Linked DNA regions of Aquibium microcysteis. The main gene of each other region encodes a partner of the protein of the gene in region 2 in a complex. Links are inferred from orthologs where the notes say so. Each region holds a gene or a part of one and is shown on either strand. Other genes may lie near its edges. The genes, in order: IAI54_RS19955 and dapF.

The links.
Region 1: the proteins of dapF (region 2) and IAI54_RS19955 are in contact, whole or in part, in a solved structure (PDB 5YGU), measured with the Escherichia coli proteins. The link is inferred for Aquibium microcysteis from one-to-one orthologs.

What each region holds. Positions count from the first base shown.
Region 1 is NZ_CP061080.1:4,259,598-4,268,758, forward strand. Bases 106-3,011 are described here. They hold IAI54_RS19955 (RNA pyrophosphohydrolase), read right to left. Parts: upstream 1,865-3,011; coding sequence 1,346-1,864; downstream 106-1,345. Other genes in these bases: IAI54_RS19950 (alpha/beta hydrolase), read right to left, coding at 401-1,330; IAI54_RS19960 (divergent polysaccharide deacetylase family protein), read right to left, coding at 1,868-3,011. Also shown: IAI54_RS19945 (F0F1 ATP synthase subunit epsilon), read left to right, coding at 1-87; more of IAI54_RS19960, read right to left, coding at 3,012-3,043; IAI54_RS19965 (S41 family peptidase), read right to left, coding at 3,119-4,444; IAI54_RS19970 (murein hydrolase activator EnvC family protein), read right to left, coding at 4,434-5,795; 23S rRNA (pseudouridine(1915)-N(3))-methyltransferase RlmH, read right to left, coding at 5,941-6,423; rsfS (ribosome silencing factor), read right to left, coding at 6,444-6,800; IAI54_RS19985 (MFS transporter), read right to left, coding at 6,964-8,271; IAI54_RS19990 (nicotinate-nucleotide adenylyltransferase), read right to left, coding at 8,416-9,006; IAI54_RS19995 (glutamate-5-semialdehyde dehydrogenase), read right to left, coding at 9,058-9,161. UniProt on the Escherichia coli protein: Master regulator of 5'-end-dependent mRNA decay.
Region 2 is NZ_CP061080.1:4,050,597-4,059,806, forward strand. Bases 4,016-6,970 are described here. They hold dapF (diaminopimelate epimerase), read right to left. Parts: upstream 5,957-6,970; coding sequence 5,075-5,956; downstream 4,016-5,074. Other genes in these bases: mtaB (tRNA (N(6)-L-threonylcarbamoyladenosine(37)-C(2))-methylthiotransferase MtaB), read right to left, coding at 4,016-5,075; IAI54_RS18925 (DUF1328 family protein), read right to left, coding at 6,031-6,192; IAI54_RS18930 (MBL fold metallo-hydrolase), read right to left, coding at 6,246-6,970. Outside these bases: IAI54_RS18890 (DsbE family thiol:disulfide interchange protein), read left to right, coding at 1-191; IAI54_RS18895 (NUDIX hydrolase), read left to right, coding at 328-873; IAI54_RS18900 (pyridoxamine 5'-phosphate oxidase family protein), read right to left, coding at 899-1,513; IAI54_RS18905 (septation protein A), read right to left, coding at 1,518-2,168; signal recognition particle-docking protein FtsY, read right to left, coding at 2,213-3,766; more of mtaB, read right to left, coding at 3,777-4,015; more of IAI54_RS18930, read right to left, coding at 6,971-7,340; IAI54_RS18935 (AprI/Inh family metalloprotease inhibitor), read left to right, coding at 7,619-8,176; cell division protein ZapE, read left to right, coding at 8,210-9,210. UniProt on the Escherichia coli protein: Involved in the succinylase branch of the L-lysine biosynthesis and in the biosynthesis of the pentapeptide incorporated in the peptidoglycan moiety. Catalyzes the stereoinversion of LL-2,6-diaminopimelate (L,L-DAP) to meso-diaminopimelate (meso-DAP).

The DNA.
Region 1 (9,161 bases), 210 kb from region 2 along the record:
GACGCAGCCGATCATCACGGCCGGACGAAGGCCGAGGAGTATCTCGGCCAGCTCACGACGCTGCAGGGCGCCATCCTGCCCGCCTGACCGGCGGTACCCTGACGAGACCGAATGAGCCGGGCCGCGAGGTCCGGCTCTTTTCGTTTCGGGCCACGTCGGACTGCGCGGCGCCGCCGACCGCCCTCCCCGCCGCCGCGCACACGCTCGCCTCTCCTTTGTCCACCTGCCTCGAATGCCGCTTATCCTGTCCACGGACGCACGGCGGAACGCCCGCGACGGCGACGGAAGGGAGAAAAGCATGTGGCACGGCAAGACAGGGTGCGCGCCATCGGCGCCGGCGATCAGCCGCGGCGACCCCTCGGGGCCGGAAGCGGAGCTGCTGCCGCGTCCCGCGGCCCGGCTATCGCGCCGCGATGCCGTCGACGAAACCGGCGATCGTGTCGACAAGCCCGCCGACGAGCGGCACGTCCGGATCGCCATACGTGGCGATGTTCGCGGCGCGATCGGCGGGAGCATCGGCAAGGACGTGGTTCATGCTCTCGAACCAGCGGCTCGCGACGTCCGCCCGCGCCCCTGCGAGGGCGTCGAAATCCGCGCGGCCGACCTGGATGTCCGTCCCGCCGCCGACCACCAGCACCGGCATGTCCACCTCGGTGAGCGCCGCTGCCGGCCGCAGCGCCAGCAGCGAGACCACGAAGGGCTGGACCGATGGCCGGAACAGTCCCGCGAGCCCGGCGGGCACCGTCTCGACCCGGCGGCCAGCCTCCAGTTCCTGCAGGATCGCCAGTGCTTCTCCGCGGCCCGGCGGCGGCAGGTTCGCCAGCTGGTCGCGCAGCATCTCTGCCAGCGGGCGCCCGGGGGTCGCCAGAAGCACGAGACCGGAAACGGCGTCCGGCGCCGCTCGTGTCGCCTCGAGCGCCACCAGGCCGCCCTCGCTGTGTCCGAGCAGCACGAGCGGCCGGCCGGGGCTGCGCGCAGCCGCCCAGGCGGCGACGCTTCGCAGGTCGTCGACATAGGTCGAAAATGTCACGTCGGCCTCGTTACCGGCCGGCGCGCTTCCCGGAACGCCGCGCTTGTCATAGCGCAGGCTGCCGATACCGCGGGCCGCGAGGGCATCAGCGAGTTTGCGCAGAGAGGCGGCGGTGACGCCGAACGCGCTGTTGCCATCCCTGTCGGTGGGGCCGGAGCCGGCGATCATCACGACGAGCGGGCCGGCCCCCGCGGGGTCGTGGAGCGTCGCGGGGAAGCCTCCTGCGTCCACGGACCGGCCGGCTGCGAAGGCAGCGCAGGCCATCGTCATCGTCGCCAGGAGAAGGAGAGAGCGCAGCATCGCGGCATGCGCCGCTCAGGCCGCGAGATGCCGGAACGCGGCGATCACGTCCTCGTAGACCTTGCGCTTGAACGGGACGATCAGTCCCGGCAATTCGTCGATCGGCTTCCAGGCCCAGGCGTCGAACTCGGGGGTGTGGCCGCCGGGCGGCGGGTTGATCCGGATCTCGCTCTCGTCGCCGTCGAAGCGGAAGGCGAACCAGCGCTGGGTCTGGCCGCGATACTTCCCCTTGAGGGCGACGCCGACGAGCTCCGGCGGCAGGTCGTAGTCGATCCAGTCCGGCGCCTCCGCCAGCAACGAGACCGACCTCATGCCGGTCTCCTCGTAGAGTTCGCGCAGCGCGGCGGGATAGGGATCCTCGCCGCGGTCGATGCCGCCCTGCGGCATCTGCCACAGCTGGACGGCACCATGCATCTCGTCGTTGGGAATGACGATCCTGCGGCCGGCCCAGACGAGACCGGCAGGATTCAGCACCATGATGCCGACGCAGGGCCTGTAGGGCAGGCTCATCGGATCGATCGACGCGGTGCTCATGTCCTATTCCCTCGTGCTGCTCGCCGCCACCGCCGACACCGGAACGATCTCGATGCCGCGCTTGCGGACCTCTTTCGCCCACGCGGCCACGGCATCCACCGTCACGTCGAAGGCGGTGCCGGTGCCGACGGCGAAGCCGCGCGCCCGGGCGGTGGCCTCCAGCTCGTCCAGCTTCGCCAGGATGCTGCCGCGGTCCCGCGTCTGGTCGATGACGACGTCGCCCTGCGCGTAAGGCACGTCGCTTTCGGCCGCAAGCGTTTCCGCGATGCTGCGGGCGGAGGATCCGTCGTCGAGATAGGAAAGCCCCCGCGCGCCCAGTTCGCGCATGATCGGTGCGAAGGCCTCGGCATCGGACGTGAAGCGGGCACCCATGTAGTTCATGACGCCGGTGTAGTTGGTCGTGCGCGACAGGACCCAGTAGAGTCTGTCGATGTTCTGGCGGGCATCGGCCTCGACCGTCAGCGTGTTTCGGCCGGGGTTGACGCGCGGATAGTCGAAGGGCTCGAGCGGCAGTTGCATCATGATCTCGTGCCCCTCCCGGCGCGCGGTCTGCATCCAGCGCCCGAGGCTGTTGCCCTGCGGCGCGAAGGCCAGGGTCACCTCCGAAGGCAGCTTCCCGATCGCGTCCTGCGTTCCGGACTGGGAGAGGCCGAGCCCGCCGACCACCAGCGCGACCCGCGCCCCGCGCGTCCCGGACCACGGCCGCGCATAGACCTCGGCGGCCCTGCGGCCGTCGTGTCCGCGCACTGGCAGCGGCCCCAGTTCCGACTGCTCGATCAGGGCCCGGTCGGGAAGATGCGCGATCTGCAGGTTCTGGCCGAGCGACGACGGATCGCGGATGACGATGACATTGGACGCGGGCTCGGCCGGCGGATTGACGCGGATGACCGACGGTCCGGACGTCCGGGCGCCGTCGGCGGGTGTCGTGCGGAGGGGGATGCCCGTCTGCCCGGCCGCGGGTGCTGCAGCGACTTCGTCCGGCGCGGGCGTTACCTCGGCTACGGACGGCTCGTCCGGGATGCGGAAGGGGTCCGGCTGCAGTGCGATCCCCGCGCCCGCGCTCAGGATGGCGAGTGCCGCGAGGACACCGGCAGCGGCCGATGCCCTCGGCCGGAAGGACCGTCCCGCCGGACGTTCGCGCCTGTCCTGCCCGAGCGGACGATCGAGTTCCTTTGTCACGGGCGGCTGGCGAGGTCCTGTCGGTGGGGAAGACAAGAAAAGCGCCGGCGGCGGAGCCGCCGGCGCGTGATCGGCTTACTGCTGGAGAACGGCCTGGTCCGGATTGGGCGGGAACGCCGGATCGGTCTTGGTGCCCTCCAGAAGTTCCTTGGCATAGGCCAGCTGCAGGTCGTCCTTCGGATCCGGCGGAACGTAGGCCGCGGAGCCCGACCCTTCCTCGTCCTCCTCGGCGCCCTTGATGTGGCCGCGCAGCTCGGACTCGCCGCGGCTCACGTCGCGACCGAGCAGCTCGTCGGGAAGCGGCTGATCGACGCGGATGTCGGGCGTGATGCCCTTGCCCTGGATCGATTTGCCGGCGGGCGTGTAGTAGAGCGCGGTGGTCAGCCGCAGCGCCCCGTTCTCCGACAGCGGGATGATGGTCTGCACCGAGCCCTTGCCGAAGGAGCGGGTTCCGAGCACCGCCGCGCGGCGATGGTCCTGCAGCGCGCCGGCGACGATTTCCGAGGCGCTCGCCGAGCCGCCGTTCACCAGCACGATCACCGGCTTGCCGTCGGTGAGGTCGCCGGCACGGGCGTCGAAGCGGGTGACGTCCTTGGGGTCGCGGCCGCGTGTGGAGACGATCTCGCCACGGTCGAGGAAGGCGTCGGAGACGCTGACCGCCTGGTCGAGCAGGCCGCCGGGGTTGAGGCGCAGGTCGAGCACGTAGCCCTTCAGCTTGTCCTCGGGAATCTCCTTGCGGATGGTCGAGATCGCGCTGCGCAGGTCGTCGAAGGTCTTCTCGGTGAAGGAGGTGATCTTCAGGTAGCCGATGTCGCCCTCGACGCGGTACTTGACCGCCTTCACCTTGATGATGTCGCGGATGATCTTGATCTTGATCGGCTCGGTTGCGCCTTCGCGCAGCACCGTGAGCTCGATCGGCGTGTTGACGCCGCCGCGCATGCGGTCGACCGCGTCCGACAGCGTCAGGCCGCGAACCTCCTCGCCGTCGATATGCGAGATCAGGTCGCCGGCGATGACCCCGGCGCGGGCCGCCGGCGTGTCGTCGATGGGCGTGATGACCTTGACGAGTTCGTTCTCCATCGTGACCTCGATGCCGAGGCCGCCGAATTCGCCCTTGGTCTGGACGCGCATGTCCTGGGCCGCTTCGGCATTCATGTAGGACGAATGCGGGTCGAGCGAGGTGAGCATGCCGTTGATGGCGTTCTCGACCAGCTTCTGGTCGTCCGGCGGCGTCACGTACTGCGCGCGGACCCGCTCGAAGATGTCGCCGAAGATCGCCAGCTGGCGATAGGTGTCGGAGCCAGCCGCGTTCGCGGTCGAGCTGGGAGACCCGTACACGACGCTCATGGCGGTCGCGCCCATCAGAGCGCCCGCGAACAGAAGCGACAATCTACGTACCATTTCCTGTCCTTCCAGAACTGCGCTCCGCCCACCAAGGCGACGGATCGACGGGTTTTCCATCCTTGCGGAACTCTATATAGAGCTCCGGACTGTCTTCGGTACTGCCGAACGCCATCACGCTGGCGAGCCTTGCCTCGCCCATCGTGCCGAGCGGCTCCCCGGCGAGAACCGACTGACCCAGCGCGACGTTGATCCGATCCATCCCCGCCAGGACGACATGATAGCCATCGCCCGCGTCGAGGATCAAGAGTTGACCGTATGATCGGAAGGGGCCCGCGTAGAGAACCACCCCGTCAGCCGGTGAAGTGACGATAGATCCCGATTGTGTTTGAACGGTGTCTCCAAGCATCCGGCTGCCGATCGCGTCGGGTTCGCCGAAGTGGCGGATGAACCGTCCCGAGACCGGCAGCGCGACCTGTTTCTTCATGGTTTCGAAGGAGATGCCCGCCTCGAGCCGGTTCTGCTCCGGGATCGGCCGGCCGGCGGCTTCGGCCTCGCGGCGGGCGCGCTCCTCCTCCGCCTGGCGCGCGGCATCGGCGGCCTTGCGCACCGCGTCGATCTCGCCCTCCAGGGCCGTGATCAATTCCTTGAGAGTACCGGCCCTGGCGGCGAGTTCCTCCGTCCGCCGCCGCTCCGCCTCGGCGAATGATTCGTTGCGGGCGAGAAGCTTGCGCTTCTCGTCGAGAAGGAGGGACAGCCGCTGCTTCTCGTCGGCCTGCTCGCGGATCGTCGCCAGCAACCGCTCCCGCTCCTCCATGATCGCCGCGCGCAGCGAAGCGAGTTCGCGGATGTCCGACAAGAGGATCTCGGTCTCCGTGCGCAGTTCCGGCACGACCGCCCCGAGCACGATGGCGCTGCGCACCGAGGCCAGCGCATCCTCCGGGCGCACCAGGATCGCGGGCGGCGGGTTCAGGCCCATCCGCTGCAGGGCTCCGAGCACTTCCGCCAGAACGGCGCGCCGTGCCTGCAGCGACAGTCGGATGGAGGCCTCCTGCTCCTTCAGCCCGTCCATCCGCTGCTCGATCGCGGCGACGTCGTCGGCGAGCTTGCGTTCGGTCTTGGCCGCCTGGACGAGGGCCGCCGTCACGGCCGCATCGTCCTTGCGGACGGCCGCGATCTCGGCGGCGAGTTCGGCCAGCCGCTTCTCCGACAGTGTCATCGCCTCGCTGATGCGCCGATATTCCGTTTCCGTCTCGGCGCGACGCGCTTCGAGCACGCTCTCGTCCTCCGCCGCCCGGACGGCCGATGGCGAAAGGGCGGACAGCGGGATGACGAGCGCAAGCGAAAGGGCGGCGCGCAGGAGGCTGCGCGCCGGTCGTGCCGTTCCATCCCTGGAGTGACGTCCGCTCATGACCCCCACACTAGGAAGCGTCCGGTTAAGGAAGCATCAACCATAAGGCGGCGGATGCAAGCCCTCCGCGGCCGACGGACGTCCTTGACGCTGCTTTTTGTCGAAAAGATGCGGGAGAGGACCGACCGAGGTCGGCCGCGACCGGTCAGGCCCGGTGGTAGGGGTGGCCCGAGGCGATCGAGGCGGCGCGGTAGAGCTGCTCGGCCAGCATCACCCGGGCCAGCTGATGCGGCCAGGTCAGGGCGCCGAAGGAGAGCGTCAGCGCCGCACGCGGCGCGAGGTCCGGCGCATGGCCGTCCGGCCCGCCGATCGCGACCACGAGGTCGCGCTGCCCCTTGTCCCGCCATTTGCACAGCCAGGCGGTGAAGTCTTCCGAGCCGATGTTCTTTCCCCGCTCGTCCAGCAGGACCAGCGCAGCCCCGTCGGCCAGCAGCCGGTCGAGCTTCGCGGCTTCCTCGCGCTTGCGCTCCGGCGCGTTCGGGCTGCGGGATTCAGGCACCTCGACGACGCCCGCCCATTCCAGGCCGACCGCCGGGCCGGCCTTGGCGAAACGGTCGAAATAACGGTCGGCCAGATCCCTCTCGGGGCCGGCCTTCATCCGGCCCACGGCATGAACGACGATCCGCATCGCGACCCTTCGGAAACGGCTCAGTGAACCGTTTCGTCCTCCATCTCCGGCGTCTGCCACATCTTCTCGAGATTGTAGAAGTCGCGGACCTCGGGCCGGAAGACGTGGACGATGATGTCGCCGGCATCGATCAGCACCCAGTCGGCGCTGGCGAGACCTTCGACCCGGGCATTGCCGAGCCCGGCCTCCTTCAGCGCCTTGATCAGGTGGTCCGCGACGGCCGATACATGACGGTTGGAGCGGCCGGAGGCCACGATCATGTAGTCGGCGAGGCTGGACTTGCGCTGGATGTCGATCGTCACGACGTTTTCGGCCTTCGAATCTTCCAGAGAGTCGAGGACGGTTTTCAGGGCAGGGACGGCGGCGTTGCGGCTCATCCCGGCTGGCGAAGGCGTGATTTCAGCCTTCTTCACCAAAGCTGTTCTCAGTGTCTTCCCTTTCGCATCAAGAACAACGTGATCGTCGGTCGGCGACAGACGATACCCGAAGATAGGCGGAGTCCCCCTGCAGTTTCAAGACAGCCGACGTCGGGCGGTCGTCTCAACTGCGCTGGACCGCAGAAGTTCCGGATTCGGCGGGCGCGAAAGCGAGATCGGCGGCCGGCGGCGCCTGCGCCGACAGGGGCGAGAAGTCGCCGCTGACCTCCGGAGGAACGGCATCCGTCTGGGTCAGCCGCCAGGCGACGAAGCCGCAGAAGGCCACCGCGATCAGGATGGCGATGCCGATGAAGGCGCCCGTGCCGACGAAGGCGGTCAGCATCGTCGCCAGCCCGGGGATGACGAAGCCCGACAGCGACCAGGCGAACAGCATCGTGCTCGACAGGACCACGAGGTCGCCCTTGTCGGCGCGGTCGTTGGCGTGGGCGCTCGAGATCGAATAGATCGATTCCGTCGCGCCGCTCCACACCATGTAGACCAGCACCATCCAGCCGAAGGCCCAGCTGTCGGCGCCGATGGCGAGCAGCCCCGCCAGCGCCACGAGGATCGAGGCCGCGACGAGCACGTAGCGGCGGTCCATCCGGTCCGACAGCCAGCCGAAGGGCAGCTGCACGATCAGCGTGCCGAGCGGCATGGCGAGCAGCAGGAGCGCGATGGCATTCTTGTCGAAGCCGATGGCGGTCGCATGGATCGGCGCGAAGCCCGCCACCATCATCGACAGGCCGCCCACCGCCAGCATGCCGGCGAGGCCCACGGGCGAGATCGCCCAGGCGCGGCGCAGCGCGATCGACGCGATCGGCGGCGCCGGCGGCGTGCGCAGGCGCGTCAGGCCGACGGGAACGATCGACAGCGCCGCGAAGGTGATGGCCAGCAGCGGCGCGGTGTTCTCCATCGCGTCGATGAAGGCGAGCAGGTAGGAGCCGAGGCCGAGACCGACGATGTAGCTCATGTAGAAGGTGGCGGTGACGCGGCCGCGGATGGCGTTGCCGACGACGTCGTTCAGCCAGCTCTGGGCGACGATGAAGAGGCCGCAGATGGCGAAGCCGTAAAGCGCCCGCGCCGCGATCCAGAGCCAGGGGTCGACCATCAGGCCGACCACAACGTTGGACAGGATGATCAGCGCGGAGAACGTCATGAAGGCGCGGGCATGGCCGACGCGGGTCACGATGCGACCGGTGAGGAAACACCCCGCCATGCCGCCGGCCGACAGGCCGGTGAGGATGAGGCCGGCCCAGGTGGGCGGAAGACCTTCCGCCCCCAGCCGCACCGGAATGAAGGCGAACATCAGTCCGTTGCCGACCGCCACGAGCGCCGACGACAGGATGACGCTGGTGATGGCGATGAACGGCGCCGAGATCACCGCGGTGGCGTCGGCGCTGTCGGCGGCATGGTCGGAAGGGGCGGCTGTCATGATCGCCGACATTGATCCATCCGCGACGTCGCGAAAGCGACAAAAGCGGCAGAAACTGTCCGGATGAGGACGATGCTTCGGCGGCTTCGCGAAACCTCCGCGAAAGAGGGCTGCAGCGCGCCCCCGCAAGCTCCCGCCTGCCCTTCAGCCGTCGTTCCGGGCGAGCCTCAGCGCCGTGGAGGACAGCGAGGACCGCGGTCCGTGAACGAAGGTCCAGGCCGGGGCGCGCATCCGCGCCAGCCGCGGCGCGCCCTCCTCGTCGACCCGGGCGCGGGCGAAGGTCTTGGCCATGACCGAGGACAGGAAGGCGAGCGTCGAGCCCGGCCGGTCGACGACCGCGATCGGGAAGGTCTCGGCGATGGCGCGCCAGCGCTGCCAGCGGTGGAAGGAGGCGAGGCTGTCCGCACCCATGATCCAGACGAAGTCGACGCCCGGGTTGCGCCGCTTGACCAGCGCCAGCGTGTCGGCCGTATAGCGGATGTGGTGCGCGGCTTCGAAGGCCGTGACTTTCACGCGCGGATCGTGGATCAGCCCTTCCGAGCCGGCGATCCGCTCGGCCAGCGGCGCGAGGTCCGACGCGCGCTTCAGCGGATTGCCGGGCGTGACAATCCACCAGAGCTGGTCGAGGCGCAGGCGCCTGAGCGCGATCTCGGCCACCAGCGCATGGCCGGCATGCGGCGGATTGAACGAGCCGCCGAACAGGCCGACCGCCATGCCCTTCTCGACATGCGGCATGCGCAGGCAGCGCGGCGGGATCCCCGTGTCAGCCAAGGCCGGAGATTTCGCTCACGGCCGCACCTGCCCGGTCCCGCGCACCCGGTACTTGAACGACGTCAGCTGCTCCACGCCGACCGGGCCGCGGGCGTGCATCCGGCCGGTCGCGATGCCGA
Region 2 (9,210 bases):
ATCCCTACGACGCCATCGGCACCGACGATGCCGGCCGCACCGCCATCAACTGGGGCGTCTATGGCGTGCCCGAGACCTTCCTCGTCGGCCGCGACGGCACCATCCTGTGGAAGCACGTCGGCCCCTTCACGCCGCAGAGCGTGACCGAGGAGCTGATGCCGCAGATCGAGAAGGCGCTGGCGGCGGGTTGACCGGCTTCCCCTCCCCCTTGCGGGGAGGGGCCAGGGGTGGGGGTGGAGACGCCACGCGCGTTGGCCCAGCCAAAGCTCCTCTCCGCCGCTTTCCCCCGATTGGCAACGTCGCGCCGCCGCCCTATCTTGCGCCTCCATGGTCTATCCCCTGTCCCCGATCTTCGCCCGTACCGTCCCCGATGGCGACACGCATGAGCGTGCCGTCTGCGAGACCTGCGGCTTCGTGAACTACGAGAACCCGAAGATCGTGGTCGGCTCCGTGGTGCGGCACGACGGCAGGATCCTGCTCTGCCGGCGCGCGATCGAGCCGCGGCACGGCTTCTGGACGGTGCCGGCCGGCTTCATGGAACTGCACGAGACGCCGGAGGACGGCGCCCGCCGCGAGGCCCGCGAGGAAGCCAACGCGGCGCTGGCGATCGACGGGCTGCTTGCCATCTACTCGGTGCCGCGGCTCTCCCAGGTGCAGCTGATCTACCGCGCCACGCTGGCCGAGCCGGTCTACGCGGCCGGCGAGGAGAGCCTGGAGGTGGCGCTGTTCTCCTGGGACGAGATCCCCTGGGGCGACCTCGCCTTCCCGACCGTGCACTGGATGCTGCGCCACGAGCGCATGGTGCAGGATGGCAGGGGCGTGGCGCCCTTCGCCAATCCGCCGGGCGAGAACGGCGACGCACGTCCCCGGTGAAGGAACCGACGCGCCGCGCGCGTCCTCACCACATCGACTTGGCGTAGGCCTCCGCAAGCGCTTCGTCGGCTTCCGCCGCCGTCGCCGCATAGGCGATCTGGTCCTTGAGGATCTCGCCCAGCGTCGGCATCTCCGAGCGCGCCGGCCAGGTCTCGGGCGCCCAGAGATTGGAGCGCATGAACGCCTTGGCGCAGTGCATGTAAACGGACTGGACGGTGACGACGATGACCGTCGTGGGGCGCTTGCCGTCGACGGCGAGGCGCTCGCGCAGGCCTTCGTCCGCCGTGATGCGGGCCCGGCCGTTGAGGCGCAGCGTCTCGTTCATGTTCGGGATCAGGAACAAGAGGCCGACCGCCGGTTCGGCGACGATGTTCTCCAGCGTGTCCAGCCGGTTGTTGCCCGGCCGGTCGGGGATCGCGATGGTGTGGTCGTCGAGCACGGCGACGAAGCCCGGCCTGTCGCCGCGCGGCGTGACGTCGGCGTTCCCGCGACCGTCCGATGATCCGATCAGCAGGAACGGGCTCCTGGCGATGAAAGCGCGGCAATGCCGGTCGAGAAGCGGAAGTTCCTTCCGGATCGGCCCATCGCCGGGTGCCTTGTAGAGGCGGCGCAGGTCTTCGCGGCTGGTGAGAAACTCCATGGGACTACCTCTTCCTGAACGTGTCGTCCGTCGAGTGGCGCATGATGAGCGGCATCTGGCTGAAAGTGAAGATCAGGGTGATGGGCATGATGCCCCAGACCTTGAACGCCACCCATGTATCGGTCGAGAACAGCCGCCAGACCACCTCGTTGACGAGGGCCAGGAAGAGGAAGAACACGCCCCAGCGCAGCGTCAGCTTGCGCCAGCCTTCGGCATCGAGCTTGAAGGCCTCGTCGAAGACGTAGCCCAGCAATGACTTTCCGAAGAAGAGCCCGCCGAGCAGCACGACGCCGAACAGCGTGTTGACGATGGTGGGCTTCATCTTGATGAAGATCTCGTCCTGCAGCCAGAGCGTCAGCGCGCCGAAGACGAAGACGACGACGCCGGACACCAGCGGCATGATCGGCAGGGTGCGGACGAGCAGCCAGGAGACGGTGAGCGAGATCGCGGTCGCGACCATGAAGAGGCCGGTGGCCATGAACAGCGGGCCGCCGAACGCGCCGAGGGCCGGAAACCGCTCGGCAAGCCACTCGCCGCGCGAATTGGCGAAGAAGAAGACCATCAGCGGCCCGAGCTCCAGCGCCAGCTTGAGCAGCGGGTTCATCGGCTTGCGCTTCGGGTCGGCGGGATCGCGCTCGAGGATCGGTTCCTGCATCGTGCTGTCCTTTCGCTTCTGGCCGTGGCGCGGGCGCGGCAGGCTCAGTTCACGCCGGCGATCGCCTTGGCGAAATCGTTCGCCGAGAAGGGTTCGAGGTCGTCGACCTGTTCGCCGACGCCGATGAAATAGACCGGCAGCTTGTGCTTCGCCGCGATGGCCACGAGGATGCCGCCGCGGGCGGTGCCGTCGAGCTTGGTCATGACCAGCCCGCTCACGCCCGCCACGTTGCGGAAGATCTCGACCTGATTGAGCGCGTTCTGGCCGGTGGTCGCGTCCACTGTCTGGAGCACGGTGTGCGGCGCGTCCGGATCGAGCTTGTTCAGCACCCGCACGATCTTTTCCAGCTCCGCCATCAGCTCGGTCTTGTTCTGCAGCCGGCCGGCAGTGTCGATGATCAGCACGTCGGAGCCCGCCGCCTTCGCCTTCTCGAAGGCATCCCAGGCGAGGCCGGCTGCGTCGGCGCCGAGCTTGGTGGCGACCACGGGAGAGCCGGTCCGCTCGCCCCAGATCTTCAGCTGCTCGATGGCGGCGGCGCGGAACGTGTCGCCGGCGGCGAGCATCACCTTCAACCCGCCCGCCGTCAGCTTGGCGGCAAGCTTGCCGATGGTGGTGGTCTTGCCGGTGCCGTTGACGCCGACCACCAGGATCACGTGCGGCTTGACGGAGAGATCGAGCTCCAGCGGCCGGGCAACCGGCTTCAGGACCTTCTCGACCTCCTGCGCCATGATCGTCCGCACGTCGAGGTCCGAGACGTCCCGCCCGTACCGGCCCGAGGCCAGCGCATCGGTGACCCGCATCGCCGTCTCCATGCCGAGATCGGCGCGGATCAGCACGTCCTCGAGGTCCTGCAGCGTGTCCTCGTCGAGCTTGCGCTTGGTGAAGACGCCGGCGATCGAGCCCGAAAGCTCGCGCGAGGAACGCGACAGACCGTCGCGCAGCTTCTGGAACCAGCCCTGCTTGACCGCCTGAGCCACGGGGACGGCCGGCGCGTCCTCGCGACGCTCCACCGCCTTGCCGACGGTGATGCGTCCGGCGGGCGGCGGGGTCGGCTGCGGGGCGGGCTCCGGCGCGATTTCGTCAGCGACGGGATCGACGGCGACCGGCGGCGGCGTGCGCAGCGGCGGTGCGATCTCGGCGGCGGGGGCGGCGACGGGGGCAACGGCCGCGGGTGCTTGCGCCGGCGTGATGGCCGAGGGCGCCGGGGCCGTGTCCGCAGCGGCGGCGGCGGGGACGTCCGGGGTTCCGTCACTGACGGATGCGGGCCTGGGGAGCGCGGCAGGCTCTGCCGGCGCAACGGGACCGGCGGGCGCGGGCGCCGGGACCGGGTCGATCTCCGGAGCGACCTCGTCGCGCAGCGGGTCGGCATGGATCGGCGACGGCTCGCGCAGCGGCGGCGCGATCTCGCCTGTGGGTGCGGGCTGGGCGGGTGCGGGCTGGGCGGCTGGCACCGGCGCGGCGGGCTGCGCTGCAGCGGGCGCTTCGGCGGCGTCCGCCTCGGGGACCGGCTGCCCGACGCGGGCCTCGGCCGCCGGCGTCGTCTCCTCGACCTTGTCCTTGCCGAAGGAGAAGACCTTCCTGATGAATCCGAATGCCATGCGCCGTTCCTCAGGCCGCTGCCGCGTGGAGCGGCTCGGCGACCAGTCTCGATCCGTCGTGGCCGGCGATCCGCACGGTCACGATCTGGCCGGGCTCGCCCTCGCCGAGGGCGACCAGCGTGAAGCCTTCCGTGCGGCCGAGGCCTTCGCGCTCGACCAGCACGCGCTGCACGGTTCCGGCCAGCGCCTCGAGGTGACGGCGATGGGCGCGTTCACCCGCCTCGCGCAGCCGTGCCGCGCGGTCCTTCACGGTGCGCCGGGCGACCTGCGGCATCCGCGCGGCGGGTGTTCCCTCGCGCGGGGAATAGGGGAAGACGTGCAGATGCGTCAGCCCGCAGGCCTCGACGATCGACAGCGAGTTCTGAAACATCGCCTCCGTCTCGGTCGGGAAGCCGGCGATGATGTCGGCGCCGAAGACGATGTCGGGCCGCAACCGCCGCACGTCCTCGCAGAAGCGGATCGAATCGTCGCGGAGATGGCGCCGCTTCATGCGCTTCAGCACCATGTCGTCGCCCGCCTGTAGCGACAGATGCAGATGCGGCATCAGCCGCGGCTCGGTGGCGATGGCCTCCATCAGGTCGCCGTCCGCCTCGATGGAATCGATCGACGACAGCCGCAGCCGGTCGAGGTCGGGCACCTGGCGCAGGATGGTGCGCACGAGCCGGCCGAGCCGCGGCGCGCCCGGCAGGTCCGCGCCGTAGCTCGTCATGTCGACGCCCGACAGCACCACCTCGCGGTAGCCATTGCCGGCAAGCCGCTTCACCTGCTCGACGACGGCGCCCATCGGCACCGAGCGCGAATTGCCGCGGCCATAGGGGATGATGCAGAAGGTGCAGCGGTGGTCGCAGCCGTTCTGGACCTGGACGAAGGCGCGCGCCCGCCCCTCGATCGCGTCGACCATGTGCGAGGCGGTCTCGGTCACCGACATGATGTCGTTGACGCGCGCCTTCTCGGTGTCGTTGACGCCGAAATCCGGCAGCGCCCGGTAGTTGTGCGCCCTGAGCTTCTCCTCGTTGCCGAGCACGAGGTCGACCTCCTCCATGCCGGCGAAGCCGGCAGGATCGGTCTGCGCGGCGCAGCCGGTGACGATGATGCGCGCGGCCGGATTCTCGCGGCGCGCCTTGCGGATCGCCTGGCGCGCCTGGCGCACCGCTTCGCCGGTCACCGCGCAGGTGTTGAAGATCACCGCGCCGCCGGCGAGCTCGCCGAGGCCGGCTGCTTCCGCCTCGCGCTTCATCACTTCGGATTCGTAGGTGTTGAGCCGGCAGCCGAAGGTGACGACGTCGATGCCGGCGCGTTCGCCGGACATCAGTGCACGCCCTCCGTCTCGCGGGTCCAGACGCCGGTCTGCGGGTCGAACCGGCCGGAAAACTCCCATTCGGCGGGACCCGTCAGGACGACGTGATCGTCCGCGCGCCAGGTGACGCGCAGCACTCCGCCCGGCGCCGTCAGCGCCACGCTGCGCTCCGTCCGGCCGGTCCGCGCCCCCGCCACAGCCGCCGCGCAGGCCGCAGAGCCGCAGGCCCGCGTCAGCCCCGCCCCGCGCTCCCAGGTGCGGATCGTCATCGCCTGGCGCGACGTGACCTGCGCGATGGTGATGTTGGCGCGTTCGGGGAAGATCGGGTGGTTTTCGAGAAGCGGCCCGATCCTGTCGAGCGCGTAGCTCCAGACGTCCGCCTCGACCCAGAAGATCGCATGCGGATTGCCCATCGAGACGACCGACGGGGAATGCAGGATCGGCGCGTCGATCGGGCCGGCCTGCAGCTCGATGGCACGCGTGTCGCGAAATTCCTCCGCAAGGGGAATGTCCTTCCAGCCGAACTTCGGCTTGCCCATGTCGACGGAGATCAGCCCGTCGGCATGTTCCTCGGCATTGAGGATTCCCGCGACAGTCTCGAAGGTGAACAGCCTGTCGCCCGTTTCGGCGGCGAGCGCCTGCACCACGCAGCGCATGCCGTTGCCGCAGGCCTGGGCCGACGAGCCGTCGGAATTCAGGATGTCGACGAACCAGCCGGTACCCGGCGTCCGCGCGTTATGGATCGCCATGATCTGGTCGAAGCGTGTCGCGGGATCGGCCGCGAGCGCCAGCGCGGCGGCCGGTGCGACGCGATCCGCACGCCCGCGCATGTCGGCAACGATGATCTCGTTGCCGAGCCCGTTCATCTTGGCAAAGGGGGCGCGGTTGGACATGGCCGGAAACCGGATTGCTCTGTTCAGCCCGCTATATGGCGGAATCGGTTCCGGATTACCAGTACGGCAGGGGATCAGGCCAGCGCGATGATCCCGAACAGCACCAGCAGGAACAGGATCAGGACGAGCCCGATCAGAAGCTTGGCGCCCGTCAGCGCGGCACCCGAGATGGTGTTGAAGCCGAGCAGCGCTGCGACCGCCGCCACGACCAGCAGGATAAGGATCCAGTCGAGCATCGTTTTTCCCTCCGTTCGTTGGGGGGAAATGTGGCGAAAGCCGTTTTGTTCCGTCAGACGACGGCGGCAGGTACGTCCCAGACCTCGCCCGACAGCATGGGGCGGAACCGCTCGCGCGGCACGCCTTGCGCGTCCAGCGCGTCATGGAGATGGTCGCGCGGCTCCTCGATGGCCTCGTTGGTGAGCTGGAATGTGCCCCAGTGGCAGCCCGCCGCGAAAGCCGCTTCCACCAGCATCATGGCTTCCACGGCCTCCTGCGGGTTCTGGTGCTGGCCTTCCATGAACCAGCGCGGCTCGTAGGCGCCGATCGGCAGCAGCGCGAGGCGGAATCCGCCGTGCTTGCGCGCCGCTTCGCGATAGTTGATGCCGCGATGGAAGCCGGTGTCCCCCGCGAAGTAGATCTTCCCGGCCGCGGTCTCGACCGCGAAGGCGCCCCACAGCGCCATCCGGCGGTCGCCGGTGCCCCGCGCCGACCAGTGGTGCGCCGGCTCGATGTGGATGAAGGCCTCGCCGTGCGGCAGGACGAGGTGGTGATGGTGGCCCCAGTCGCCGCTCGCGATCCGCATCGTCGGAACGGACCGGCGCAGGATCGTGTCGTTGCCGAGCGGGGTCACCACCAGCGGATCATGCGCCTCCTTCAGCCGCTTCAGGGTCGCGACGTCGAAATGGTCGTAATGGTTGTGCGAGAGCAGCACCACGTCGATCCGCGGCAGGTCGTCGAAGGCGATGCCGGGCGCGTTGACGCGGCGCGGGCCGGCGAACGAGACGGGCGACACCCGGTCCGACCACACCGGATCGGTGAGGAATGTCAGACCCCCGGCCTGGATCAGCATCGTGGCGTGTCCCACCATGGTGAGACGCAGCCCGCTTTGCGACGGCACCGGTGCAGGACGGGCCTGCGGAAACGGGCTCGGCCAGGATTTCGGCCAGCTCTTGCGACCGCCGCCCAGTTGCCAGCGCAGAAGGTCGGAAAAGGCACGCGGAGGAATGCCGTCCGGATTGAAGAAGATGCGGCCGTCGAAGTGATCGCTGACCGGTCCGCCGTAATAGGGATTTCTGCCGTTGCCCTTCGCCGCCAATGCGCCACCTCCCGCGAGGGCCGTCAGGCCGCCGATGCCCGTCCACTTGATCAAGGTCCGCCTGTTCATGGCGCTTTCTTCCCGCTACGGCCAGTGTTCCTCGTGGAAATGGTGCGGGAGAACCCGCCGGTCAAACACACTCGGCGCGCAGCGGGGCCGTTGACCGGCTGCGGCACGTGCCGGACCGTGCCACCGGACGTTCCCGTTGCGTCGCCGGATAATTTTCCCCCGGGGACGTGAAATCCCGACCCTCTTCGTGTTATCGACCCAACAATGCCATGTTTCTGGCCGACTCGCGCAGCGGGACGGTACGGTTCTCACCTCGTCCTCATGGAGGATCTCGCATGATGCTTTCGACTGCCGGATCGACGAAGACCGGCCTCGCCGCCGCAGCCCTGGTCGCGCTCGCCATCGTGTCCGGTTGCCAGAGCAGCCGATTCACCCCCGTCAGCACCGCTCCCGCACCGCTGCCGCCCGCGCCGTCCGGAGCCGTCGTGACCAGCGATCTGCCCCCGCCGTCGGGTCCTGCCGATGCGAGCGCCTTCCCGCCCGCTCCCGGCGCGACCGGCGACGGCACGCAGGTCGCCGCCCTGGACCCGAACGCGGCGGCTCCGGCCAGTGCGCCGGACCTGACGGCCGGCAGCGTCGCCGGCGTCTGGAACGCGACGGTCGCAGGCCAGGGCTGCCGGGTCGCCACGCCGCAGACGAAGTTCGGCCAGGGCTTCCGCGCGGGTCCGCTGCGTTGCCCGGTCCCGCTCGACGGCGTGAAGTCGTGGAACGTCGCGGGCAAGCAGCTGTCGCTCTACGACGGCAACGGCAACATCCTGGCGCGGCTCTATTCGTCGAGCCCCGAGCGCTTCGACGGTCAGATGACGTCCGGGCAGCCGATCTCCCTCAACCGCTGACGCTCCAGAACCGGACGGTCCGGACAGTCATCGATGACCTCGCGCGACGGCCCGCCGCCCTTCCGCACGCTTCGTCAGGCCTATGCCGACAAGGTGGCGCGCGGCGAGATCATGCGCGATCCGGCTCAGGAAGTGCTGGTCGCCGCGTTCGACCGGCTGATCGAGGACGTCGCCGCCAAGCGTCTCGCGGCGAAGTCGAGTTCGCTCGGCTGGCTGTTCGGCCGCAAGCGGCAGGCGAAGGCGCCGGTCATGGGTCTCTACATCCATGGCGGCGTCGGACGCGGCAAGACCATGCTGATGGACATGTTCTTCGACCTCGTGCCGGTCCGGCGCAAGCGACGCGTCCACTTCAACGATTTCATGGCCGACGTGCACGATCGCATCGGTCGCCACCGCGCGGCGGTGAAGGCCGGAACGGCCAGGGGAGACGATCCGATCCCGCCGGTGGCCAGGGACCTCGCCGCGCTGGCCTGGGTGCTCTGCTTCGACGAGTTCGCGGTCACCGACATCGCCGACGCGATGATCCTGTCGCGGCTGTTCTCGGCCTTGTTCGAGGAAGGCGTGGTGCTGGTGGCGACCTCCAACGTCGCTCCGCAGGACCTCTACCGCGACGGCCTGAACCGGCCCCTGTTCACGCCTTTCATCGGCATTCTCCAGCGCCATGCCCATGTGCTTCACCTCGATGCGGAAACGGATTACCGGCTCGAGAAGCTGAACGGCGTTCCGGTGTACATGCATCCGGTCGATGCCGCCAACGAGCAGCGCCTCGACGAGGCCTGGCGCGCGCTGACGGACGGAGCGGGCGAGCAACCCGACGAAGTCCTGGTGAAGGGCCGCCGCGTGCCGGTCCCGCGCGCGGTGCGCGACGCCGCCCGCTTCACCTTTGCCGACCTCTGCGAAAAGCCGCTGGCTGCCCGCGACTATCTGGCGATCGCCGAACGGTACCGCACGATCTTCCTCGACCGCATTCCGGTGATGGACGACTCCTCCCGCAATGCCGCCAAGCGCTTCATCCTGCTCATCGACACGCTCTA